3 regions of the Bradyrhizobium sp. 147 genome follow, and region 3 is predicted to be linked to each of the others. Evidence: predicted binding sites of a transcription regulator. Region 3 holds the regulator's gene; each other region holds the start of a gene.
The links. Region 3 encodes LexA, which represses DNA repair genes until DNA is damaged. Its sites were predicted from a motif close to TGTTCNNNNTGTGTTCNG; they were not measured.
Positions count from the first base shown of each region.

Region 1: IVA87_RS06365 (DUF3072 domain-containing protein) is a predicted target of LexA. The motif match lies at 4,958-4,975, and genes of this name have one in related genera.
Region 2: IVA87_RS31780 (ribonuclease T2) is a predicted target of LexA. The motif match lies at 4,725-4,742, and genes of this name have one in related genera.

Region 1 is NZ_JADPKL010000024.1:166,914-174,612, reverse strand. Features, by position in the region: gene IVA87_RS06400 (HAMP domain-containing protein) at 1-1,724, shown strand, start outside; gene IVA87_RS06395 (HWE histidine kinase domain-containing protein) at 1,738-3,225, shown strand; gene IVA87_RS06390 (hypothetical protein) at 3,316-3,537, opposite strand; gene IVA87_RS06385 (hypothetical protein) at 3,678-3,935, shown strand; gene IVA87_RS06380 (hypothetical protein) at 4,030-4,272, shown strand; gene IVA87_RS06375 (hypothetical protein) at 4,490-4,657, opposite strand; gene IVA87_RS06370 (hypothetical protein) at 4,675-4,896, opposite strand; gene IVA87_RS06365 (DUF3072 domain-containing protein) at 5,012-5,206, shown strand; gene IVA87_RS06360 (DUF6496 domain-containing protein) at 5,297-5,617, shown strand; gene IVA87_RS06355 (hypothetical protein) at 5,624-5,986, opposite strand; gene IVA87_RS06350 (Do family serine endopeptidase) at 6,262-7,699, opposite strand, start outside.
Region 2 is NZ_JADPKL010000135.1:140,190-147,888, forward strand. Features, by position in the region: gene uvrC (excinuclease ABC subunit UvrC) at 1-1,513, opposite strand, end outside; gene IVA87_RS31765 (outer membrane protein) at 1,763-2,386, shown strand; gene IVA87_RS31770 (cold-shock protein) at 2,457-2,672, opposite strand; gene rlmJ (23S rRNA (adenine(2030)-N(6))-methyltransferase RlmJ) at 2,924-3,784, opposite strand; gene IVA87_RS31780 (ribonuclease T2) at 3,974-4,678, opposite strand; gene IVA87_RS31785 (hypothetical protein) at 4,796-5,257, opposite strand; gene IVA87_RS31790 (hypothetical protein) at 5,442-5,747, shown strand; gene IVA87_RS31795 (DUF3617 family protein) at 5,791-6,321, shown strand; gene IVA87_RS31800 (ATP-binding protein) at 6,386-7,699, opposite strand, start outside.
Region 3 is NZ_JADPKL010000099.1:38,179-45,877, reverse strand. Features, by position in the region: gene IVA87_RS26025 (EAL domain-containing protein) at 1-24, shown strand, start outside; gene IVA87_RS26020 (S41 family peptidase) at 107-1,444, opposite strand; gene IVA87_RS26015 (alpha-hydroxy acid oxidase) at 1,764-2,897, shown strand; gene IVA87_RS26010 (HAD family phosphatase) at 2,914-3,537, shown strand; gene IVA87_RS26005 (hypothetical protein) at 3,696-3,902, shown strand; gene glp (gephyrin-like molybdotransferase Glp) at 4,124-5,335, shown strand; gene lexA (transcriptional repressor LexA) at 5,513-6,214, shown strand; gene IVA87_RS25990 (hypothetical protein) at 6,782-7,216, shown strand; partial or broken gene IVA87_RS25985 (ComEC/Rec2 family competence protein) at 7,356-7,699, opposite strand, start outside.

The DNA.
Region 1 (7,699 bases), on a different contig from region 3:
TCGACATCGATCCGAACCTGCCCCGCAGCATCGTCACCGATTCCAAGCGCCTGCAACAGGTGCTGAAGAACCTGCTGTCCAATGCCTTCAAGTTCACCGCCGAAGGCGAGGTGCGCCTGAAGGTCGCCAGCGCGGTCGGCGGCTGGGGGACGGATCATCCGGTACTGAACTCGGCACCAGCCGTGATCGCCTTCGAGGTGTCCGATACCGGGATCGGCATTCCCCTGGAGAAGCAGAAGCTGATCTTCGAAGCGTTCCAACAAGCTGACGCCGGCACCAGCCGCAAATATGGCGGTACGGGCCTCGGGCTTGCGATCAGCCGCGAGCTTGCAAGCCTGCTCGGCGGCGAAATCCACCTGCGCAGCTCGCCGGGCAAGGGCTCGTCCTTCACGATTTATCTGCCGCTGAAATATTCCGGCCCGACGCTCGCACCGCGTGCTGCGCCCGCGCCACAGCAACACGCCCAGCCGCCAGCGCTACAGCCGGCCGCACCTGACCAGCAGCGCGTCATCGAGCAGCTTCCCGACGACCGACTCAACATCGAGCCGGGCGACACCATCCTCCTGATTGTGGAGGACGATCCGCACTATGCGCGCGTGCTGGTCGATCTCGCCCGCGACAAGGGCTTCAAGGTCCTGGTTGCGGCCCGCGGCGCCGAAGCGCTGGAGCTCGCCAAACAGTACCAGCCGACGGCGGTCTCCCTGGACGTGTTCCTGCCCGACATGCTGGGCTGGACGGTGCTGAGCCAGCTCAAGCACAATCCGCTCACCCGCCACATTCCCGTCCAGATCATCACGCTCGACGAGGACCGCCAGCACGCGCTGGCGCGGGGGGCCTTCTCCTTCGTCAACAAGCCGACGACGACGGAAGGCGTCTCCGCCGCGCTGACGCAGATCAAGGAATATGCGCGGCCGCGGCGCAAACGACTCCTGATAGTCGAGGACAACGAGGCCGAACAACTCTCGATCCGCGAGCTGCTGCACCACGACGACATCGAGATCGTGGTTACCGACACCGGCGCCGGCGCTCTCTCGACGCTGCGCGAGCAGCCTTGCGATTGCGTGGTGCTCGACCTGCGGCTGCCCGACATGAGCGGCTTCGAGGTGCTCGACGAGATCCGCAATGACGAGGCGCTGTCGAACATCCCGGTCGTGGTGTTCACCGGCCGCGAGCTCTCGGCGGAGGAGGATGCAGAACTCCACACCATGGCGCGCAGCATCGTGGTCAAGGGCGTGGAATCGCCGGAGCGCCTGCTCGACGAGACCGCACTGTTCCTGCACCGTGTCATCACGGAACTGCCGGTCGAGAAGCAGCGCATGCTGGAGAAGCTGAACAGTTCCGACGAGGACCTGATCGGCAAGACGGCCCTGCTCGTCGACGACGACGCCCGTAACATCTTCGCGCTGTCGAGCGTGTTGGAACGGCGCGGCATGAAGGTGTTGACGGCCACGACCGGCAGCGAGGCGGTCGCGCTGGTCGAATCCAATCCGGAAATCGCCATCGTGCTGATGGACATCATGATGCCGCAGATGGATGGCTATCAGACCATGGGTGTGATCCGCGAGAACCCGGCCTTCGCGCGATTGCCGATCATCGCGCTGACCGCCAAGGCGATGAAGGGTGATCGGGAGAAATGCCTGGAGGCCGGCGCGTCCGACTATCTCGCCAAACCCGTCAACACCGATCAATTGCTGCTTGCGATCCGCATGTGGCTGCACCGCTGAGTTGGATCCGCGAATGGACCACGAAAAGGTCAACATCCTGCTCGTCGACGACCAGCCGGCCAAGCTGCTCGCCTATGAGGTGATCCTGAAAGATCTCGGCGAGAATCTCGTGATCGCCTCGTCCGGCCGCGAGGCGCTGGAGGTTCTGCTCAAGACCGAGATCGCGGTCATCCTGGTCGACGTCTGCATGCCCGAACTCGACGGCTTCGAGCTCGCCGCGATGATCCGCGAGCATCCGCGCTTCCAGAAGACCGCAATGATCTTCATCTCTGCCATTCAGGTGAGCGACATCGACCGGTTGCGGGGCTACGAGATGGGCGCCGTCGACTACGTTCCGGTGCCTGTCGTGCCGGAGGTGCTGCGCGCCAAGATCAAGGTGTTCGCCGAACTCTATCGTAAGACCCGCGAGCTCGAACGACTGAATCAGGAGCTCGAGGACCGCGTCCGCGCACGCACCGCCGAGCTGGAGAATTCCACCGCCAAGCTTCGCGAGAGCGAGCAGCGGCGCAGCATGGCAATCGCCGCCGGCAAGATGGGGTCTTGGGATTGGGACTGGATCACCGGCGACTGGATGTGGGACGAGGGACAATATCGCATCTTTGGGGTTAGCCCGGAGAGCTTCGAGGTCAACCCGGCCAACGTTCAGGCGCTGTTGCATCCCGATGACGTCGATCAGTTGCGCAAGGCGATCGCCGAGTTCAACAGCGGCACGCGCTCCTATGAAACGGAGTTCCGCATTGTGCGGCCCGATGGTGAGGTACGCTGGTGCGTCGGCACAGCGGCCGCAACGGTCGACCATAGCAGCCGCGTGGTGCGGGTGAGCGGCGTTACGGTGGACATTACCGAACGCAAGCGCGCCGAAGAGCAGCAGAACCTTCTCGCGCGGGAAGTCGATCATCGCGCCAAGAACGCGCTGGCATTGGCGCAATCGATCGTGCGCCTCACCCGTGCCGACGAGGTCAAGGCCTATGTCAATGCCGTCGAGGGACGCATCAATGCGCTCGCGCGCGTGCACACCATCCTGTCGCTGTCGAGCTGGCAGGGAGCCGAGCTCTCCAAGCTGATCGACGAGGAGCTGGCACCCTACTCGCCGAGTGGCCAGATCAGGTTGGCGGGCCCCGAGGTTCAATTGCTGCCGACGACTGCCCAGACACTCGCGCTCGCTCTGCACGAGCTTTTCACCAACTCGGCAAAATATGGCGCGCTTTCGACGCGATCCGGGCGGCTCATGATCGGGTGGCAGGTCGATGACGAGCTCCTCACGCTGACCTGGGAGGAAACTGGCGGCCCGCTCGTCAGGACGCCGAAATCCCGAGGCTTCGGAACGCGGAGCCTGCTCGCGAGCGTCGAGTCCCAGCTCGGCGGACAGGCGAAATTCGATTGGCGCGCTGAGGGACTGTTGTGCCGCCTCGAGGTACCCTTGACACGCAAGCCGGCGGCGACGGCACCGAGCAAATTTGATGCCGCCGCGGCGGCCGAGTTGCAGCGCGCATCCGGTTAGAGCGTTTTCCAGCGAAGTGGTGACCGGTTCGCGTCAAGAAAACGCGTCAAGCCAAGAATCGAGAGCTTCCCTCAATCGGAACGGAGAGCTTTAGCCGGACGCCGTGTTCGTCATGCGCTGCTCCGTCCTTGGGTCGCGCGCGATGCGTCCTTCGAGCCAAGCTTCCGTTCGAGCGAGATCACGCAACGCCTTCGCGTAGCGCCGGGCCGCGCTTCGCTCCGCGCCGCGCGGGAGCTTGCGCGCCTTGCGCAAGATGTCTGCGGCCGCGTTGCGATAGGCCAGCGAGCGGTACAGAAAGACTACCTTGCCCATATCCAATGTCCCGTGTTGATGGCGCTCATGTTCGCAAGCCGGGCATGAACGTCGGATGAAGCTGGCGATGAAAATTCCTTCATCCAGATGGAACCAATGACTATTGCGCGCGTTTGCGGGCCAAATCGGGACATAGTTCCATGCGCGCGAAGAAGTCGTCGGGCCTGGTCTCTCCCACCGGCCTCATCAAGCTGATGACACATGCGATGATGGGTGCAGCCCTCGGCCTCGCCTTCAGCCTCACACTCATTCTGTCCAATCCAGCCGTCGCCAATCTGCTGAGTCATGGCGGAAGCCAAGCCGCTCTTGGGTTCGCTCTCACACTGGGGACGACCTTCGCGATCGGCGCGACGCTCACGGGCATCGTGTTCATCCTGGAAGAGAACAAGCAATCTTGAAGCGCGCGTGACCCTAGGGGAAGCTTTGTCGGGAACTCCTGCGAGGAACGGCAGTTGGCCGCCTGCGTCAATTTAACTCAGGGAGTTCCTCCATATGAAAACAGTCAAGCTCGCCTTCGCCGCAATGTTGGCAACCGGCCTCGCTGCCGCGCCGTTCGCCGCGCAGGCGAAGTCGCACAAGGCCAAACATGGATCCTCAATGTCATCGTCGCAGACCACGGGCGCGAACACCAAGTCCTCCAAGGGTGCCGATCCCTCCGGTCAAGGCGGCTCTGGCCCCGGCTCCGACCAGGGCGGCACGATGACGAACAAGGGTGGCATGAGCAACACCAAGTGAGCTCTGCGCGGTAACGTGAGAGTCCCGCGTTCAGCGCGGGGCCTTCACCAAAGCACGATGACGATTCATCCAGTCCCTCGCGCCATAAAGCGCAATGAGATTGGATGAACCGTCATTGCGCTTCAGATTGTTGTTTGAGCATCATCTTCTCGGAAAACCGCTACTACTTTAGCGCCACAGGTCGGCGCGCTGACCAGCGTATCGCCGCCGGCCCGCTTCACCTCTTCCAGGCATAGCGATCGCCGCATAAAGCCTCGCGCAACATCGCGGTCACGCGCCGGCGCGTCATCACGTCGGACGAAGGAACGTTGCCGCAGATTTCGTCCGGCACGGCCCGCACAGCGCGGCCCGTTAGGTGTCCGAGGGCATCGACAATCGGCAGCATGTCGCTTGCGCGCACGCTTAGTGACCGGCCAACACGCGCGCCGCCTTGTCGACATTCTTCACGGAGCGAAGACGCATCTGGCCGCGGACGTCAGGCAGGACGTCACCGCCCCCAGCCGCCTTCCATTCATCGATCAGCAGGTTGATTTTCCGGCGCAGATCGATCTGCGCCAGAGTTCGTTCGGTGCAGTCGCAATCGCCGTTGACGAGATCGCGCACAGACGCCTCGACCTCGGCCATTTCCAACCTCAAGGCGCTGATTTTACGCCGAATTTCGTTAATTCTGTTGTCCATGGCTTGTTAGAACAAAATAAGAACATATAGTCAAATCATGTTTTCAAACCGGAGGAGCTACATGCAGGTTCAGGCCAAATACGACGCCAGGGTTTTTCTTAGTGAGCAGATGACACGGGCGCAGGGACTGAGATTGAAGCGGCTGAGCGAAGAAGCGTATCAGCCGACACAATATGCGCGGGATCTCTCCTTCGCCGAGGCTGCGCGGCGCATCCAGGTGCTGGAGGCGGAGATCGAACTGGCGAATTCGTTCTAAGGCTGGCTTCACCGCCGGGAACATTGCAGGCGTGCTGTTCGGAACCATGCCGGTGTCCGACGGTTCTTCCTCGGCCAAGGGAGAAAAGGCATGGCACGTAAGGCAAAGAAGCGCCGCTACTCGCGCAGCTCCGGCAGCGATGTCGAAAGCGAGATGCGGCGTTACAAGAAAGGTACCGCGAAGAGCGGACGTGGCGGTCGCGGCGGACGCGTGAAGAGCCGCAAGCAAGCGATTGCGATCGGACTGTCGAAGGCACGCAAGAAGGGCAAGAAAGTCCCGAAGAAGGCCTCCAAGCGGAAGACGTCCAAGAAGAAGACGTCCAAGAAATCTGCCAAGAAATCTTCCAAGAAATCTTCCAAGAAATCTTCCCGGGCATCGTCAAAGCGCAAATCCACCAAGCGGTCGCGCTGACCTCGGTCAGATCATGCTGCCCGGCATGAAGCAGCGGATCGAAATCCCGAACGCAGTCTTCACCGGCCACACCATGGTGCGGCCGGCGCGGTTCGGCTCGGTGATGACGGCTTCATCCGGCACCTCGACCCATTGCCCGTCCAGCCGAACACGGTAATGCCCGTTGTGCGATTCCCAATCGGGATCGGAGACGGCAAAGCCGTCCGCATCCGAGCAGCACGGACCGAGGTGGCTGCGCAGGCTGTCGAACCATGGCTTCAGGGGCGAGTTCGCATAGCGGCCATCGTCGCGCCCGAGCGCGTTTCCTGCCGGCAGGATGAACCACGCGACGAGCAGCGTACTTATCAGCGAGAGCTTCAATCGATCCATGTCGGCACCGATCAAATGCGAACCACCGGCCAGTTCCACAAAGCGGTCGGGGGGTTCGAAGTTCCACGCTCGCAAACCCGATTCACGGCTTCATTGCCGCCGAGCAGATGCGCGGCCAGAAAGTCTGATGGCCGAACACGGCTTTTTCGGACGAACCGGGTCACCCACCCTGCCGTTAACGAGAATGTTATCGGTGGCCCGTGGGGGGTCTTGGATACGAATGCGAAAGGCGGCCGGAAGGCCGCCTTTTTGGATTGAAGCGATCCAAGCTCGCCTTACGCCAGTGGCACCGCGACGAATCGGGTGGCATCCGCGCTTCTGACCTGCAACAGCACGCTGCGCTTGCCGGACGATTTGGCCTGCGCCAGCTCCGAACGGACTTCGGCGACATTGCTGACAGCCTTGCCACCGACATTGAGGATGACGTCTCCGGTCTGGATGCCGCGCTGCGCCGCCGGTCCTTCCGGATCAACCTCCGTGACGACGACACCCTCCCGGCCGGCGCCCTGCACATCGCCGGCGGGAGCCAGACCAAGCCCAAGGCGCGGCGTGCCGGCGCCCGGCGGCACCTTGCCGTCATAGGCCTTGCCCTGCGCCTGCCGTTCGTTCGGCAGCTCGCCGAGCGCCAGCGTCACAGTCTTGCTTTCGCCCTTGTGGAAGACGTCGAGCTTGACTGAGCTGCCGGGCGCCAGGGTGGCGATGGTGCGGGCGAGATCGCGGGAATCCTTGACCGCCGTGCCGTTGACCGCGGTGATAACGTCGCCCGCCTCAATGCCGGCCTTCGCCGCCGGGCTGGCGGGTTGCGGATTGTCGACGATCGCCCCGCGCGCCTCCTTGAGGCCAAGGCTGTCGGCAATATCCGGCGTCACCGGCTGCACCTGCACGCCGAGCCAGCCGCGGGTGACTGCGCCCTTGTCCTTCAATTGCGCCACCACGAGCTTTGCGGTCGTGGCCGGAATATCGAAGCCGATACCGACCGAGCCGCCTGAGGGCGAGAAGATCGCGGTGTTCACGCCGATCACGTTGCCGCTCATATCGAAAGCCGGACCACCCGAATTGCCCTTGTTGATCGGCGCGTCGATCTGGATGAAGTCGTCATAGGGACCATTGCCGATGTCGCGGCCGCTGGCCGAGACGATACCCGCGGTGACGGTGCCGCCGAGGCCGAATGGATTGCCGACCGCAACGACCCAATCGCCGATGCGCGGCTTCTGGTCGGAGAATTTGACGAACGGAAAATCTTTCTTGCCCTCGACCTTGATCAGCGCGAGATCGGTCTTCGGATCTGTGCCGACGACCTTCGCGGTATAGGTCGTGCCGTCGTCCATGGTCACCTGCACGGACTCGGCGTGATCGACGACATGGTTGTTAGTTACGGCATAACCGTCGGCGGAGATGAAGAAGCCGGAGCCTTCGCCCGTGATCATTTGGCGGCGCTGACGCGGCATGCCGTTCATGCCACCCGGAAAGCGGAAACCGAACTGCCGCGAGAACTGGTCGAGCGGCGAGTCTTCGTCCGAATCCATCCGGTTCTGTTGCAGCATCGCGCCCTTGTCGTTGCTCTGGTCAATTCTGACCCGCACCGAGATGACGGCGGGTTTGACCTTGGCCACGAGATCGCCGAAGCCCGGCGGGGTCGCAGCCGTTTCGGCGGCCTGCGCCGGCGCGGCGAAGGAGGTTATCCCGAACGGCAAAGCGCCGGGAGCAGCCGCC
Region 2 (7,699 bases), on a different contig from region 3:
CGCCAGGCGTCAGCCCTTCCGACTTGATGTTGAACTTGCGGTACTGGTTCTTCACGAAGCCGTCCGGGCCGGCAACGATCATGGCGCCGACCGCATTGGTGCCTTGGATGTGGCTGTTGTCGTAGACCTCGATGCGCTTGGGCACGTGCGGCAGGCTCAGCGTCGCGGCCATGGCCTCGAGCAGGCGGCTCTGCGTCGCGGTGTCCGCGAGCTTGCGGCCGAGCGCCTCGCGCGCATTGGTCAGCGCGTGGGTGACGAGCTCCTTCTTCTCACCGCGTTTGGGCGCGGTGACCTCGACCTTGTGGCCGGCTTTGGTCGACAGCGCACTGGCGAGCAGCTCGCTCTCCTCGATCTCGTGCGAGAGCAGGATGTTCTTCGGCGGCGGCTTGTCGTCGTAGAACTGGGCGAGGAAGGAGCCGAGCACCTCTTCGGGGGTAAATGTCTTTTCCGCGCGCGGGAAATAAGCGCGGTTGCCCCAGTTCTGTCCGGTGCGGAAGAAGAACACCTCGACGCAGGAGAAGCCGCCCTCCTGGTGGATGGCGAACACGTCGGCTTCCTCGACCGTGCGCGGATTGATTCCCTGCTGCGACTGGATCGCCGACAGCGCGGCGAGGCGATCGCGATAGAGTGCGGCGCGTTCGAATTCGAGCTCGCCGGAGGCCTTCTCCATCTCGCCGGCGAGCTCCTGCTTCACCGCATGGCTCTTACCGGAGAGGAAGTCGGTCGCTTCGCGCACCAGGGTCGTATAGCCGGGAAAGTCGATCTCGCGGGTGCAGGGCCCGGCACAGCGGCGGATCTGGTAGAGCAGGCAGGGCCGGGTGCGGCTCTCGAAGAAGGAATCGGTGCAGGAGCGGATCAGGAATGCGCGCTGAAGGGCCGTGATGGTCCGGTTCACGGCGCCCGCCGCGGCGAACGGGCCGAAATAGCGCCCCGGCCGGGTCTGCGCGCCGCGGTGCTTCAGGATCTGCGGCGCCCAATGGTCGCCTGTGATCAGGATGTAGGGAAACGACTTGTCGTCGCGCAGCTGCACGTTGAAGCGCGGCCGCAGCTGCTTGATGAGGTTGGCTTCCAGCAGCAGCGCTTCCGTCTCGGTTGTGGTTGAGACGATCTCCACGGTCGCCGTGGCGGCGATCATGCGCAGGATGCGCGCCGGCTGGGGGGCACTCTGGCGCGCGTAGTTGGACAGGCGCTTTTTGACGTTCTTGGCCTTGCCGACATAGAGAACGTCCGCGTTCGCATTAAGCATGCGATAGACCCCGGGCGAGGTGGGGGCGAGCCGGACCGCGCGCTCGATCGCCTCATGACCGGTCGCCAGCGGGCCCTCGCCGACCGCGCCGCTCTCTTCCAGGATATCCGGCAGCCGCGCATCGTCCTCGTCGTCACCGCTCGCAGTCGCGGGATCGAGGTCCGGTGGCGCCATGTCCGTTTCCGGATGTTGGGCGTTCGGTGCGGTGACGCGCACGGGTTTGCGCGTACGTGCATCGTCCGGATTGTCGGGGGAATCGTGAACCATGGTGCGAATTTAGGGGCTGGGGGTGCCGATTTGAAGTTCCGGCCGTGGCGCACGCACAGGATGGCGGGCGCAGTTCCCGGTAACGCTTGGTTAAGCCTGTTAATAGCGCGGTAACCCGGCTTAACAGCCCTTTAACTTAAAGCTCTCGATAAATCTTACGCGAAAAAGTGGTGGTTCCGTAACCATGCGGTCTGGCTTTGCGCGGCGGCGCAGGCATCGCGGGGGCGGTAGTTTGCGTTGGAGTGTGTGATGAAGGGGCTCGTTGTGGGCGCAGCCGCGTTGGTTGCTGCCGGCTGGACAGCTTCGGCAGGGGCCGCCGATCTCAGTTACGGGCAGCGTGCGCCCTATACGGTCAATCAGCCGCTCAATGCGTACAGCTGGGCCGGTCCTTATCTAGGCGGCAACGTCGGCTATGAATGGGGTTCGGTCGACAACAATCCCTCAAAGCCTTCCGGCTTCGTCGGCGGCGTGCAGGCCGGCTATAATTTCCAGAACGGCCCTTGGGTGTTTGGCGTCGAGGGCGACATTCAGGCCGCCGGTGCCGACGATACCTTCGCGCCGTGGAAGTTCTCCAATCCGTGGTTCGGCACCCTGCGCGGCCGCGCCGGCTATGCCTTCAGCAATGTGCTGTTCTACGGCACCGCTGGCCTCGCTTTCGGCGAACTGCGGGCGCAGACCTTCGGCTGGACAGAATCGCACACCACCGCTGGCTGGACCGTCGGTGCCGGCGCGGAAGTCGGCCTTGCGCCGAACTGGACCGCCAAGCTCGAATACCTCTACATCGATCTGTCGACGAGTCAGTTCGCAATTACGGGCGTGTCAAACGGCTATAGCGCCAGCGTTGTCCGCGCAGGCGTGAACTATCACTTCTGATAGCTGAAGAAGAAAAGACCGGACCAACCTCCCGGCCGCTAGCGGCCGGGATTTTTTTAAGCCAGGCTCGCTAGGAGAGGATGACCAAATTGACCGCCTTCGGTCCCTTCCCCTTCTTGTCCGGTTCGACTTCGAAAGTAATACGCTGTCCTTCGGCAAGGTCCTTCAGTCCCGCCCGCTCTACGGCGGTGATGTGAACGAAGACGTCGCGGCCGCCGTCGTCCGGCTTGATGAAGCCGTAGCCGCGCTCGCCGTTGAAGAACTTGACCGTTCCCGTCATGGCCATCGGGAAACTCCCCCTCATTGCTCCTCCGCCGCGGCGCAGACTCGCGTCACGACATGACCGGACCTTACGAAGCCCGGGAGCTGGCCATCCTTGGGCGGACCTCATAGGTCCGGCCGGATCTTTCTTGGGCCTTCACTCCGCCGCAACCATTCGCGGAAGCGGAACGTAAAGCCAGTCACGGAAACAGCATAATACGGTTCGTCGCAGATTGACTACCGTTCCTGCATATTTTTCCCAAGAATGCCGGAGTGTTACGGCCTCGGCACCTCCAATCGGAATCTGGCAGCGCCGCCCTGGCCGAGCGGCATTTCGAGCTCGGGCAGGATGGTCTTGAGCTCACCGTGCAGCGTGTAGGGCGGGTTGACGATGAGGAGACCCGTGGAGGTGAGGGCCGCGCCATCGAGCTGCGGCGCCACACTGAATTCGAGGCGCAGGCATTTTCCGGGCGGCTTTGCTGCGGCTGCGAGCCGGGCCACCGTTTGCGCCAGCGTGTCGGTGGCGCGCCGGTTCTTGGCCGGATACCAGATGACGTAGATACCGGTCGGCCATTTCGCGAACGCCGCTGAGAAGGCCTCGCCAAGCCGCTCGAACTCGTCCTTGGCCTCGAACGGCGGGTCGATCAGCACGAGGCCGCGCCGCTCCTTCGGCGGCACGAAGGCGGGCAGTGCCATCCAGCCGTCGAGATCGACCACGCGAGCCTGCTCGTCGCGGCGCAGCACGTCGATCAGCGCTTTCCGCGCCTTCGGCTCGAGCTCGCAGGCGACGAGGCGGTCCTGCGGCCTGAGCAGGCCGCGCGCGATCAGTGGCGAGCCGGGATAGGCTTTGAGCTCGCCCTTCGGATTGAAGGCGCGGACGATGTCAAGATAGGGCTTGGTCAGCGCCGCGGTCTCGTTCGACAGGCGCGCCTGCATCAGCCGCGCGATGCCGGTCAGCCACTCGCCGCCACGGCGCGCCTCGTTGCTGTCGAGGTCGTAGAGGCCGGCGCCGGCATGGGTGTCGATGACGCGGAACGCCGCCGGCTTGTCCTGCAAATAAGTGAGGATGCGCGCCAGCACGATGTGCTTGATGACGTCGGCGAAGCTGCCGGCATGGAAGGCGTGACGGTAGTTCATGACGGAGAGTTACGACATCGCGAGGCGAAAGTAACGGCCGTCATTTCGGGGCGGTGCGCCAGCACCGAACCCGGAATCCATTTCTTTGAGAACGCGGACAGATGCATTCCGGGCTCGCGCTTCCGCCTTCGCTCTTCGGGCTGCGGCGGACAAGCCGCGCGCCCCGGAATGACGATCCGAGGGCTCGCTCTACCCACCCCTGATCGGCGGCATCGTCACCTGCTCGCGGCGGCAGGTGCGGCGCTCGAGCTCGTCGCAGGCGCGGAATTGCAGGTCCTTGCTGAGGCAGATGCGGACCTCGGACAGCCGTGTCCGGTTGCAGGTGACCGAGATGGCGGCATTGCTGAGGCCGGGATTGGCCTTGATAAAAGCGTCCTCGACCTCCGCCGGCGCCACGGTCTTGGCCTGCGACAGATCGAGATATTCGGCCGGGATCTTGATCGCGGCGCGCGCTTTGCGGATCGTTTCGAAATAGCTGCGGCTCTCGAGCCCGGAGCAGGTGCCGTGCTTGTCCCATTCGTTGAAGATCAGGCCCGGCGCCGGCATCAAGTCGAGCATCGAGGAAACGATGCCGCGGTTCAGCCGCGGTGCCGGCCGCTGGCAATATTCGGGGAAGCCGTTTTCATATTGCGGCCACAGGCCATGCACCACGAAGGCGTAGGGCCGCCCGCTGCACTGCATCTGTGAACGGCCGCTGCGCTCGGCCGCTTCCTCGCAGAAGGAGGGCGACCATGACAGCGACAGCACATAGAAATCGAACTCGCCCGGCGCGTTTTGCCGCTTGTCCTGGGCCTTTGCGCCACCGGCGAACGAAGCCAAGCCTGCGGCAAGGATCAGGGGAAGGGTCAGCGAGATCACCAGGCGGGAGAACGAATGCAATCTGGAATGAAACATGGCGACGCCCCTCAACTAGACTGTGCAATGAAGCCTAGCAGGCGATAAGAACATTTCAAGAACAAAATTCGGGCCACCGCCGTTCGGTCGCCGGATCGGCCCGAAGGGCCCTTGAAATCAGGGCTTGGCGGCGCGGCAGGCCGGATTGTAGGCCCAGTTACGGTCGACTCCGACGACGCACCATTCGACACCATTGCCGTAGCCGGCAAAGCCGCCATCCTCGATAATCGAGAAATGCACCTTGCGCACCTTGCCGTCATTGAGCATGGCGTCGCCGGTGCAATAGCGGCGCGGAATGTTGTCGGACTGCCAGGGCCGGAAGGCGGTCTCGCGAACGGCGGAGAAGCCGGTGATCTTCAACGAGGAATTCCAGAACGAGCTTTCCTTCTCCCAGAACTGGGTGGCGATCGTCGGCAGCGCCTTGTCGCAATCGGCGACGGCGCCGTCGTAACGTGGCCCACTCAGCCAGAAATTCGTCTCGAGCGGATTGGCGGCCCTGGCCTCACCGAGCGGCAGCGCCCCGAACGTGAGGCCGAGCACGGCGGCAAAGCGGAGCGATTTCAGGGAGGGGGCGCGCATGGGCAATCCGGACTGCTGGGTCTTGCGAAGATGGGACCGTGCCGCGAAGGCTCGGCGGGGTCAAGTGCAGCGCGGCAACACTTCGCCAGGAGTTGACCACAACGTCGCGCTCGGCATGGCTTCCGTTCTTTCCACTTCCATCGCAGCACCGTAAACTGGCGGCCAGCCAATTGGAGTGACGGGAATGCGAATCATTGCGGCCGCGGGTCTTCTCGCCAGCCTGGTTGTCTCGGGTATGATGGCGAGCCAGTCGGCGCGCGCCGATATCCTTCCAGTGCCGCCGTTCAAGGGCAACGACACCGGCGGCATCATCGCCTATTCGATGGCGACCCAGGTCGATGCCCGGCAGGTCGCGGTCGATCACTGCGCGCGCTACGGCAAGGTCGCCAAATTTCTCGCGGTGCAGGCCTACGAGGGCGGCTACATCTCGTTCTCCTGCCGCTGGGTGCCCTATGGCGCCGCCGACCAGCCGATCCGAACGCTGTACTGAACCGCGGTCGTAACGCCGCAATCTCTCAGCCGGGAGCTCCCAGATGACGCGCAAACTCGCTTTGCTCGGCTCGGCCGCCTGTCTCGTGTTGTCGGCAGGCAGCGCCAGCGCCGACGATCTGCCGCTGCGCAAGGCCGGCCTTTGGGAAATGAAGCTGGTCACGACCGGCTCGCCCGTGCCCGAGATGACCATGCAGCACTGCACCGACGAGACCGTCGACAAGGAGATGAGCAACAACGTCTCCCCGATGGCCAAGCAGATCTGCGCCAAGCAGGAGATCAAGAAGACCGCGACCGGCTATGTCAGCGATTCCGAGTGCAACGTCGCCGGCGTCAGCACGACCTCGCATGCCGAGATATCAGGCGATTTCAACTCGGCCTATACGGTGAAGACCTCCTCGCATGCGCAAGGCGGCGTCGCCGGCACGGCAGGGCGCGATAGCACCATGACGCTCGAAGCGAAATGGCTCGGGGCCTGCAAGCCGGACCAGAAGCCCGGCGACATCGTGATGCCAGGCGGCTTCAAGATGAACGTGCGCGACGTGGATAAGCTGAAGGCACTGCTGCCGAAGTAGCGAGATCGTAGCCGGAAAACCGGTGTGCTCCCTCGCCCCGTTCTTACGGGAGAGGCAAGAGCAGTTACACCGGTATTCTCACGCTCGCCCTCAATCCTCCCATCGGGCTGTCGCCGAGCGTGATGTCGCCGCCGTGCGAGCGGGCGATGTCGCGGGCGATCGCGAGACCAAGGCCCGTGCCGCCTTCGTCCTGGTTGCGGGCGTTGTCCAGCCGCAGGAACGGCTTGAACACCTCTTCGCGCAAATGCGCGGGAATGCCCGGCCCGTCGTCGTCGATCGTGACCGTGAGATAGCGGTGATCGCGCTGGCCGGTGATGGCGATGGCCTTGCCGTAGCGCGCGGCGTTGGTGACGAGGTTGGCAAGGCAGCGCTTGAACGAGGCCGGCTTCACGGTCACCACTGGCAGGCCGTGGAACGCCACGGTCGCGGTGTGGCCGTGCCGTTCGGCGTCGCTGCGCAGCTCTTCCAGGGCCTGGGCCATATCGGTCGGCTGCGATTGCTCGCCGGAATCGCCGCGGGCAAAGGCAAGGTAATCCTCCAGCATCATCGACATCTCGTCGACGTCCTTGCGCATGCCCTCGAGCTCCGGACTATCGCCGATCAGCGCCAGCTCGAGCTTGAAGCGGGTCAGGATGGTGCGCAGGTCATGGCTGACGCCAGCCAGCATTGCGGTGCGCTGCTCCATCGTGCGCTCGATGCGCGATTTCATCTCGAGGAAGGCGACGGAGGCGCGCCGCACCTCGCGCGCGCCTCTGGGGCGGAAATTCGGCGCCTCGCGGCCTTTGCCGAAGCTCTCGGCGGCATCGGCGAGCCGCAGGATCGGCTTGATCTGGTTGCGCAGGAACAGCACCGCGACGATCAGCAGGATCGAGGACGTGCCGACCATCCAGAACAGGAAGATTTCCGAGTTCGAGGCATAGGCGGCGCTGCGCTGGGCAAACACGCGCATCACGGCATCGTCGAGCTGGATGCGGATCTCGACGAGATTGGAGCGGCCGACCGTGTCGATCCAGAACGAACGCCCGATCTGGCGGCCGAGCTGCACCGACAGGGTCTGGTCGAGTAGCGAGAAGAACGGCTTCGGTCCTGGCGGCGGCATGTCCCCGGCGGGCAGGAAATCGACGACGAGGCCGAGCCGCTGCTGGGCGATGCGGCGGATCTGGTCGCGGTCCTTGTCCTGCGGATAGCCCTTGTAGACGTCGATCAGCGCGGCGATGTCCTGCACCACCGCCGCGGACAGGCGGCGAGTCACCGTGTTCCAGTGCCGCTCCATGAACACGAAGGCGACGACCGATTGCAGGATCACCATCGGCACGATCATGATCAGCAGCGCGCGCGCATAGAGGCCGGTCGGCATCCAGCCCTTGAATGCGTTGCC
Region 3 (7,699 bases):
AGCCGACGCCGCGAGGCCGGTTAGGCTTCGAAGACTGCGCCGCAAACGAAATCGCCCAGAAGCGGTCATCCGCTCCCTGGCGATCCATGTCTGAAGGCCGTCAGGTCTAGTTCGGCACCGCAGCCTTCGTCGCGCGCTTGGCGGCGACGGCATTCGCGGTGACGCCGTGAAGGAAGTCATAGGCCGCATGCAGCGCCTTGTCGTCCTTCTCCTCCGGCGGGACGTAGGATTGGGAACCGGTCTGCTCAGTGCCATCGGCGGCCGACAGGTGCCCGCGCATCTGGGACTCCGCCATGGTATCCATCCGGCCCTTCAGCTCGGGCGGCACGTCCTGGAGGATCTCGACGTCGGGCGCGACCCCCTGGGCCTGGATCGAGCGGCCCGACGGCGTGTAGTAGCGCGCCGTGGTCAGCGCCAGCGCACCGTTGCCGGCGCCGAGCGGAATGATCGTCTGCACCGAGCCCTTGCCAAACGAGCGCGTGCCGATGATCGTCGCGCGCTTGTGATCGTGCAGGGCGCCGGCCACGATCTCGGAAGCCGACGCCGAGCCGCCATTGACCAGAACCACCAGCGGCTTGCCCTTGGTGAGATCGCCGCCATGCGCGGTGAAGCGCTGGGTTTCTTCCGGATTGCGCCCGCGGGTCGAGACGACCTCGCCACGCTGGAGGAATGCGCTCGACACCGAGACGGCCTGGTCGAGCAGGCCGCCGGGATTGTTGCGCAGGTCCACAACATAGCCTGCGAGCTTCTCCGGAGGGACCTCCTTGGAGACCGACGCGATCGCCTTCTTCAGGCCGTCGGTGGTCTGCTCGTTGAACGAGGTGATGCGGATATAGCCGATGTCGCCATTCTCGACGTGGAAGCGCACCGGGCGCACATGGATGATCTCGCGGGTGATCGCGACGTCGAGCGGCGCGTCGGCACCCTTGCGCACGATGGTGAGCTTGGTCTTGGTGGCGACCGGCCCCTTCATCTTGTTGACGGCCTGCTCGAGCGTCATGCCCTGCACGGCCTCGCCGTCGATCTTGCTGATGAGGTCGCCGGACATGATGCCGGCCTTCGAGGCCGGCGTGTCGTCGATCGGCGAGACGACCTTGACGAGGCCATCCTCCATCGTGACCTCGATGCCGAGCCCGCCAAACTCGCCGGAGGTGGTCTCCTGCATCTCGGTCCAGGCCTTGGCATTCATGTAGCGCGAGTGCGGATCGAGCGAGGTCACCATGCCCGTGATCGCGCCTTCGATCAGCTTGGCATTGTCGGGCTTCTCAACATAGTTCGCCTTGACCCGCTCGAACACTGCGCCGAACAGATTGAGCTGGGAATAGGCATCGTCCGCGCTCGCCGCCGCCCGTGCCGCCCACACGCTGCCGTGGGGACTGGCTACCAGAAGGGTCAGACACACTCCCGTGAGCGCGCCCAGGGGGAACAGCAGGGTTTTCCGCATGGATAGGCTGGCCTTTTGCTTAGCGGTTCTGTTGAGGGCTTATCTCTCGGGCTTGGAAGCCGCCATGCAAATGGCGATCCAGGTCACCTCTCACAACACCATTCTGGTTTCTTCAAGGCCGCCTGGAAGGCCGGCGGCAGTACGCCGGCGAAATCCCTTCGCTTCGGCTTAAACTTTTGGCAACGTTCCGAAACCGCTTCGCGCAACGCGGCATCGGTCGGCCGCCCACGCCTCGCAGCTATGCGATTTTAGGATGGTTTTGGAGGGCCGGACACGCTAGGCGATGGCGACAAGACTTCAAATTCTCGGGAGGACAACAATGAATGACGCGCCCCGCATCCGGCCGGACAGGAACGTCGAACTCGGCGCCAGCAACGAGCCGTTCCAGAACCTGCACGAGTTCATCCGGAAGGCGCGCGCCAACCTCAACCAGAATGCCTGGGACTACATCGTCGGCGCTGCCGAGACCGAGACCACGATGCGCCGCAACCGCATGGCGCTGGACGAGATCGCCTTCCGCCCGCGCGTGCTGCGCGACGTTCGCAAGGTCGACGGCTCCGTCGAGCAGTTCGGCCGCAGGATGCGGCTGCCGGTGGTGCTCGCCCCCGTCGGTGCGCTGGAGATCTTCGATCCCGATGGCGCGGCAAGCGTCGCGCGCGCCGCCGGCACCTTCGGTGCGGCGCACATGTTGAGCTCGGTGTCCGAGCCGGGGCTCGAGAAGACCGGCGAGGCCGCGCCCGACGCGCTGCGGCTCTATCAGCTCTATGTCCGCGGCGACGATGCCTTCGTCGCCGATGTCGTCAGCCGGAGCGAGAAGAACGGCTATGCCGCGTTCTGCCTGACTGTCGACACCGCCCATTACAGCCGTCGCGAACGTGACATCGCCAAGCGCTACGTTCGCGAAAGCCGCCTGCGCGCGACCGGCGGCGATTTCCAGAAGGGTCTGGAATGGCGGACGGTGAAGATGATCAAGGACAAGTTCAGGATCCCACTGATCCTGAAGGGCATCGCCACCGCCGAGGACGCTCAGATCGCGATCGATCACGGTGTCGAGTGGATCTACGTCTCCAACCATGGCGGCCGTCAGCTCGATCACGGCCGCGGCGCCATGCATGTGCTGCCTGAAATCGTCGAGGCGGTGAAGGGCCGCGCCAAGATCATGGTCGATGGCGGCTTCTGCCGCGGCACCGACATCGTCAAGGCGATCGCGGCCGGCGCCGACATCGTCGGCATCGGCCGGCTGCAATGCTGGGCGCTGGCCGCGGCCGGCGAAGCAGGCGTGATGCGAATGCTGGAACTGCTGGAGGACGAAGTGCTGCGCTGCCTCGGCCTCCTGGGTGCCACCTCGTTCGCCGAAGTCGACAAATCCTGCCTGCATCAGGCGACCGCAACGAATGCGCCGAGCGTGTTCAGCGCGTTCCCGCTGTTCGACCACGAGCCCTACCGATACTGAAAAGTGAAAGAACGCGATGACCTCACTCTCCCCCGGTAGCGCCGATGCGCTCCTGTTCGATCTCGGCCGCGTGGTGCTCGATATCGATTTCTCCAAGGCGATCGCCTGCTGGGCGGGGCATGCGGGCTGCCAGCCCGAGGCCATCGTCGCACGCTATGTGCGTGACGAGGCCTACCGGCTGCACGAGGTCGGCAAGATCAGCGACGAGGATTATTTCCAATCGCTGCGTTCATCGCTCGGGATCGGCATTTCCGACGCGCAATTTCTGGAGGGATGGAACGCGATCTTCGCCGGCGAGATGCCTGAGATCGCCGAGCTCTTGCCGCGCGCGGCGAAGCAGGTGCCGCTATATGCCTTCTCCAACACCAACCGGCCACATGTCGACTATTTCTCGAAGGAATATGCCGGGGTGCTCGGGCATTTCCGCGAGCTCTATCTGTCGTCCAGCATCGGCCTGCGCAAACCGGATGCAGAGGCGTTCGATCATGTCGTGGCGGCGATCGGCCTGCCAGCCAGCCGAATCGTCTTCTTCGACGACCTTGCCGAGAACATCGAGGGGGCGCGAGCGCGTGGACTGACGGCGGTGCATGTCACCTCGCCCGGTGATGTCGGCAAGGCCTTGCTAGGGTTGGGAATTTGACCACCGATGCCGACCGGATCGGGTCGGGTTCCGGGCACCCAAATCCGCTCGGGTAGGGACCAATTCACTTTGTACATTTTTGTACAGAGTTCCGGGAACGGAATACCTCCCTCCGGACTCTATGAGTCCGTTGGGACGTCTACATCGGACTTATTCTCGTGCTGGGCAAAGCCTACCTCACAAAGCAAGCCTCCTTGCTGCTCGAATTCGCCAAGACCACCTCGGATTCGCGCCTCTCCGCCAAGCTGATCAGCAAGGCCGCCGACCTAAAGTCGCAGGCCGATCCGCTGCCGGACAAGGATCAAAGCCCCAAAGCTCCGGACGTGACAGCCGGCGTCAGTTCGGGCGAACAGACGCAGAGTTGATCCGATGCTGGCCGTGGCGCTCATCCTTGTCGTCCTCGCCATGGCTATCCTCGTACCGGTCTGTCTCGCCTTCCGGATCATGCCGTGACCGGTCTGCGCACGATTCTTCATGACGGAGATCACGCAGGATAAATCATCCTGTCGGCGCCTTTGCCTCACGCCTGCACTCGGCTAGAACTTTCGCCGCCCATTGCCGATATGCTCAGCAGGAGTTTCCGCCCTTGGCCTTGATGCCGGTTTCTGACGCGCTTGCCGCGGTGCTGGCAGGTGCGGAGCCGCTGCCTGAAGCGATGGTTTCCCTCAACGAGGCCTATCATCGCGTGCTCGCACGCGATGTCGCGGCGCTGCGCACACAGCCGCCGGAAGCAATGTCGGCGATGGACGGCTACGCGGTGCGCGCGAGCGATGCAACAAAGCTCGATAGTGCGCTCACCTTGATTGGCGAGGTGGCGGCGGGTCGTCCATTCGCGGGAACGCTGGGCCCCGGCGAAGCCGTGCGGATCTTCACCGGCGGCGTCATTCCCAACGGTGCCGACGCAGTCGTGATCCAGGAGGACACGGTTGCGGACGGCAAGCGCATCACGATCAAGGAAGCCGCCATTGCCGGCCGCCACATCCGCCCCGCGGGCGTCGACTTCTCCGAAGGCGACCTGCTCCTGCGCAAGGGAACCCGTCTCACCGAGCGCGATCTCGCACTCGCCGCCGCCATGAATCATCCGCAGCTTGCCGTCTGCCGCCGTCCGAAGGTCGCGATCCTCGCCACCGGCGACGAACTGGTAATGCCGGGAACCACGCCCGGTCGCGGCCAGATCGTCTATTCCAACGGCTACGCCCTGCACGCGCTCGCCCGCAGCGAGGGGGCCGATACCATCGACCTTGGCATTGTCGCCGATACGCTGGAGGCCACCACTGCCGGCATCCGCCGCGCCCGCGAGAGCGGCGCCGAGATCCTGGTCACGAGCGGCGGCGCGTCGGTCGGCGACCACGATCTGGTCCAGCAGGCGCTGAGGGACGAAGGCGTCGCGATGGCGTTCTGGAAGATCGCGATGCGCCCGGGCAAGCCGATGATGCATGGGCGGCTCGGCGCGATGCGCGTGATCGGCCTGCCGGGTAATCCCGTGTCATCCTACGTGTGCGCCTTCCTGTTCCTGGTGCCGCTGATTCGCGCCTTGTCGGGACGATCCGTGATTCATCACCGACAAGAGCGCGCCGTGCTCGGCCGCGATGTGGACGCAAACGATATGCGCGCGGACTATCTGCGCGCACATCTGGAGACGCGCGACGACGGCACGCTGGTGGCCCTTCCCGTCGATCACCAGGATTCCTCGCTGCTTGCGAATCTCGCTGCAGCACAGGCACTTCTCGTCCGCGCACCGTTCGCTCCGAAGGCAGAGGCCGGCTCGCCTTGCGAGGTGCTGCGCCTGCCCGTCTGAACGCATCCACTACACGCGTTCCGCGAACTTTGCCGCGTTCACGGTAAATTAAGCAGTTGCGGAACACATATGGAACATATAGTGTCCGTTCATGATTTGTTTCGAGCATGTAGCGGTCTACCGCTCCAATTCAGCGTCTCGGAATCGAACGACATCAACCGGGGGACTTTGGTCGAGATGTTAACGCGCAAACAATACGAGCTTCTGCGGTTCATCAGCGAACGTCTGAAGGAAAGCGGCGTGCCGCCCTCCTTCGATGAGATGAAGGATGCGCTCGACCTGCGCTCGAAATCGGGCATCCATCGCCTGATCACTGCGCTCGAGGAGCGCGGCTTCATCCGCCGCCTGCCCAACCGCGCCCGCGCCATCGAGGTGATCAAGCTGCCCGAGCTCCAGGCCGCCGCCGGCAGCCGCCGCGGCTTCACGCCGAGCGTCATCGAGGGCAATCTCGGCAAGGTGCGCGCGAGCTCCAGTTCTTCCGCAGACGAGGGCGAGCGTCCCGTTGCGGTGCCCGTGATGGGTCGCATCGCGGCCGGCACGCCGATCGAAGCGTTGCAGACCCGCAGTCACACCATCAGCGTGCCGCCCGACATGCTCGGCTCAGGCGAGCACTACGCACTCGAAGTGCGCGGCGATTCGATGGTCGAAGCTGGCATTCTCGATGGCGACATGGCGCTGATCCAGCGTAACGAGAGCGCCGATACCGGCGACATCGTGGTGGCCCTGATCGACGACGAGGAAGCGACGCTCAAGCGCTTCCGCCGCCGGGGGGCGTCGATCGCGCTCGAGCCCGCCAATGCCGCCTATGAGGTGCGCATCCTGCCGCCGAACCGGGTGAAGATTCAGGGCAAGCTGATCGGGCTGTACCGCAAGTACTGAGACGAGCTAGCGGTCATTCGATACCAATGATTCCGATTGGAGCGGACGACGGTCCGCTCCAGCTGGATAGTCTTTTGGTCTTGCGCAGATTATCCGGCCCCTCTCTCCGGCGCTCCATCCTCGGCATGCGGCCCCAAGCACTCATCGCTTGTGAAGAGATCTTAGGAGATTACGATGTGCAGGATCGCCTTAAGCGCCTTCGCAGCGTGCTGATCGCTTGATCGGCCGCGCAAGCATTCGCAACTCGATTGCAGCACCACGCACGCAAGTCAGCGCACGCAGGGAGCGAGCATTTCCGCAACGCCCGAACTGCCATCGACCGACAGCCACGGCGAAGCTGGCCACATTCCCCTGGTCGGCGCCCGTAGGCCACGGGCGCTCGCATCCGCCGAATGCACTGAAGCGAGCTTTGTTCCTATGGCTTCGGGAAAGATAATGTGATCGCGTCCGGCAACGCCAGCCGCAGATTTGCCTACAACGGAGCAGAGCGTTACGTGCTTCCACTCTGATAGAGGCTTGCGCCTCCGAAGGAGGCGCGGGTTGCTATCTTCGAATGAGGAGCACCCGATGTGTGACTACAGCCTGCATGCCGTTGCATCTCGCCCCGCCGAAGTCGGCGAGACGATCGTGTCGACAACGTTCCGCGGCACCTCAACGCGCGGCTTTGCTTCCGCGGCCGATCCGACCGTGGCCGTCTGCCTGCTGCCGGGAACGGAGCTCGCCTTCGCCGACAACGTCCGTTACGATAATCGCTGGATCTGGACGCGCACCATCAACTCCCGCGTCGGCAAGTTCGGCAAGATCGATCCGCACATACCCGACCGCCATCATGACGCGATCGAATTCCCCGACGGCAAATACGTGCTGGTGACGCAGCTCGTCGAAGGCCAGCGCGCAACCGTGCTGCAATTGCCGGTGACGCAGCCGGTCAGCGAGCGCGAGCACAAGCCGCAGATCGTCGCCGATAGCCGGTCGACGATCACGCGCTTGCCGATTGGCTGAGCCGCCCCGCCCGCGGGGTCGGGCCAGGATTGAAATTGCCATCGCCGGCCGAGGCCGGCGAGATGGTAAGATTTAATGCTGCGGAACGTCCGGTCGGACCCGGACCTACTCTTCGCGTTTGTTTTTAATCGTCCGGCGCCTAATCGTCGACCTGCAGGTCGGTCTCCGCCGGCGTTGCATCCGGTTGCGGGCCGCGGCCGTCCTCGGCACAAGGCTGCCGTCGAAATCACCCTCGCCGGCGCCGGCCGGCAGCCAGGGACGGCTTGTGCCTCTTGCTCTCACCGCCTGAATCGCAAAGCCGTCACCACGCTGCGTCAATGCCAGCGCGCCTTGGCTGGCGAGACGTTGCCGGTCGACCACCATCGCCGCGCAATCGGGCGGCGCGGGGCGCGTCGTGACCACCAGCGCGGCACGACTGCAATCCTCAGCCAGCGCATCGATGCGCAGGGAAAGCGCGACCAGCCGACCGTCGGCAAGCGGCGT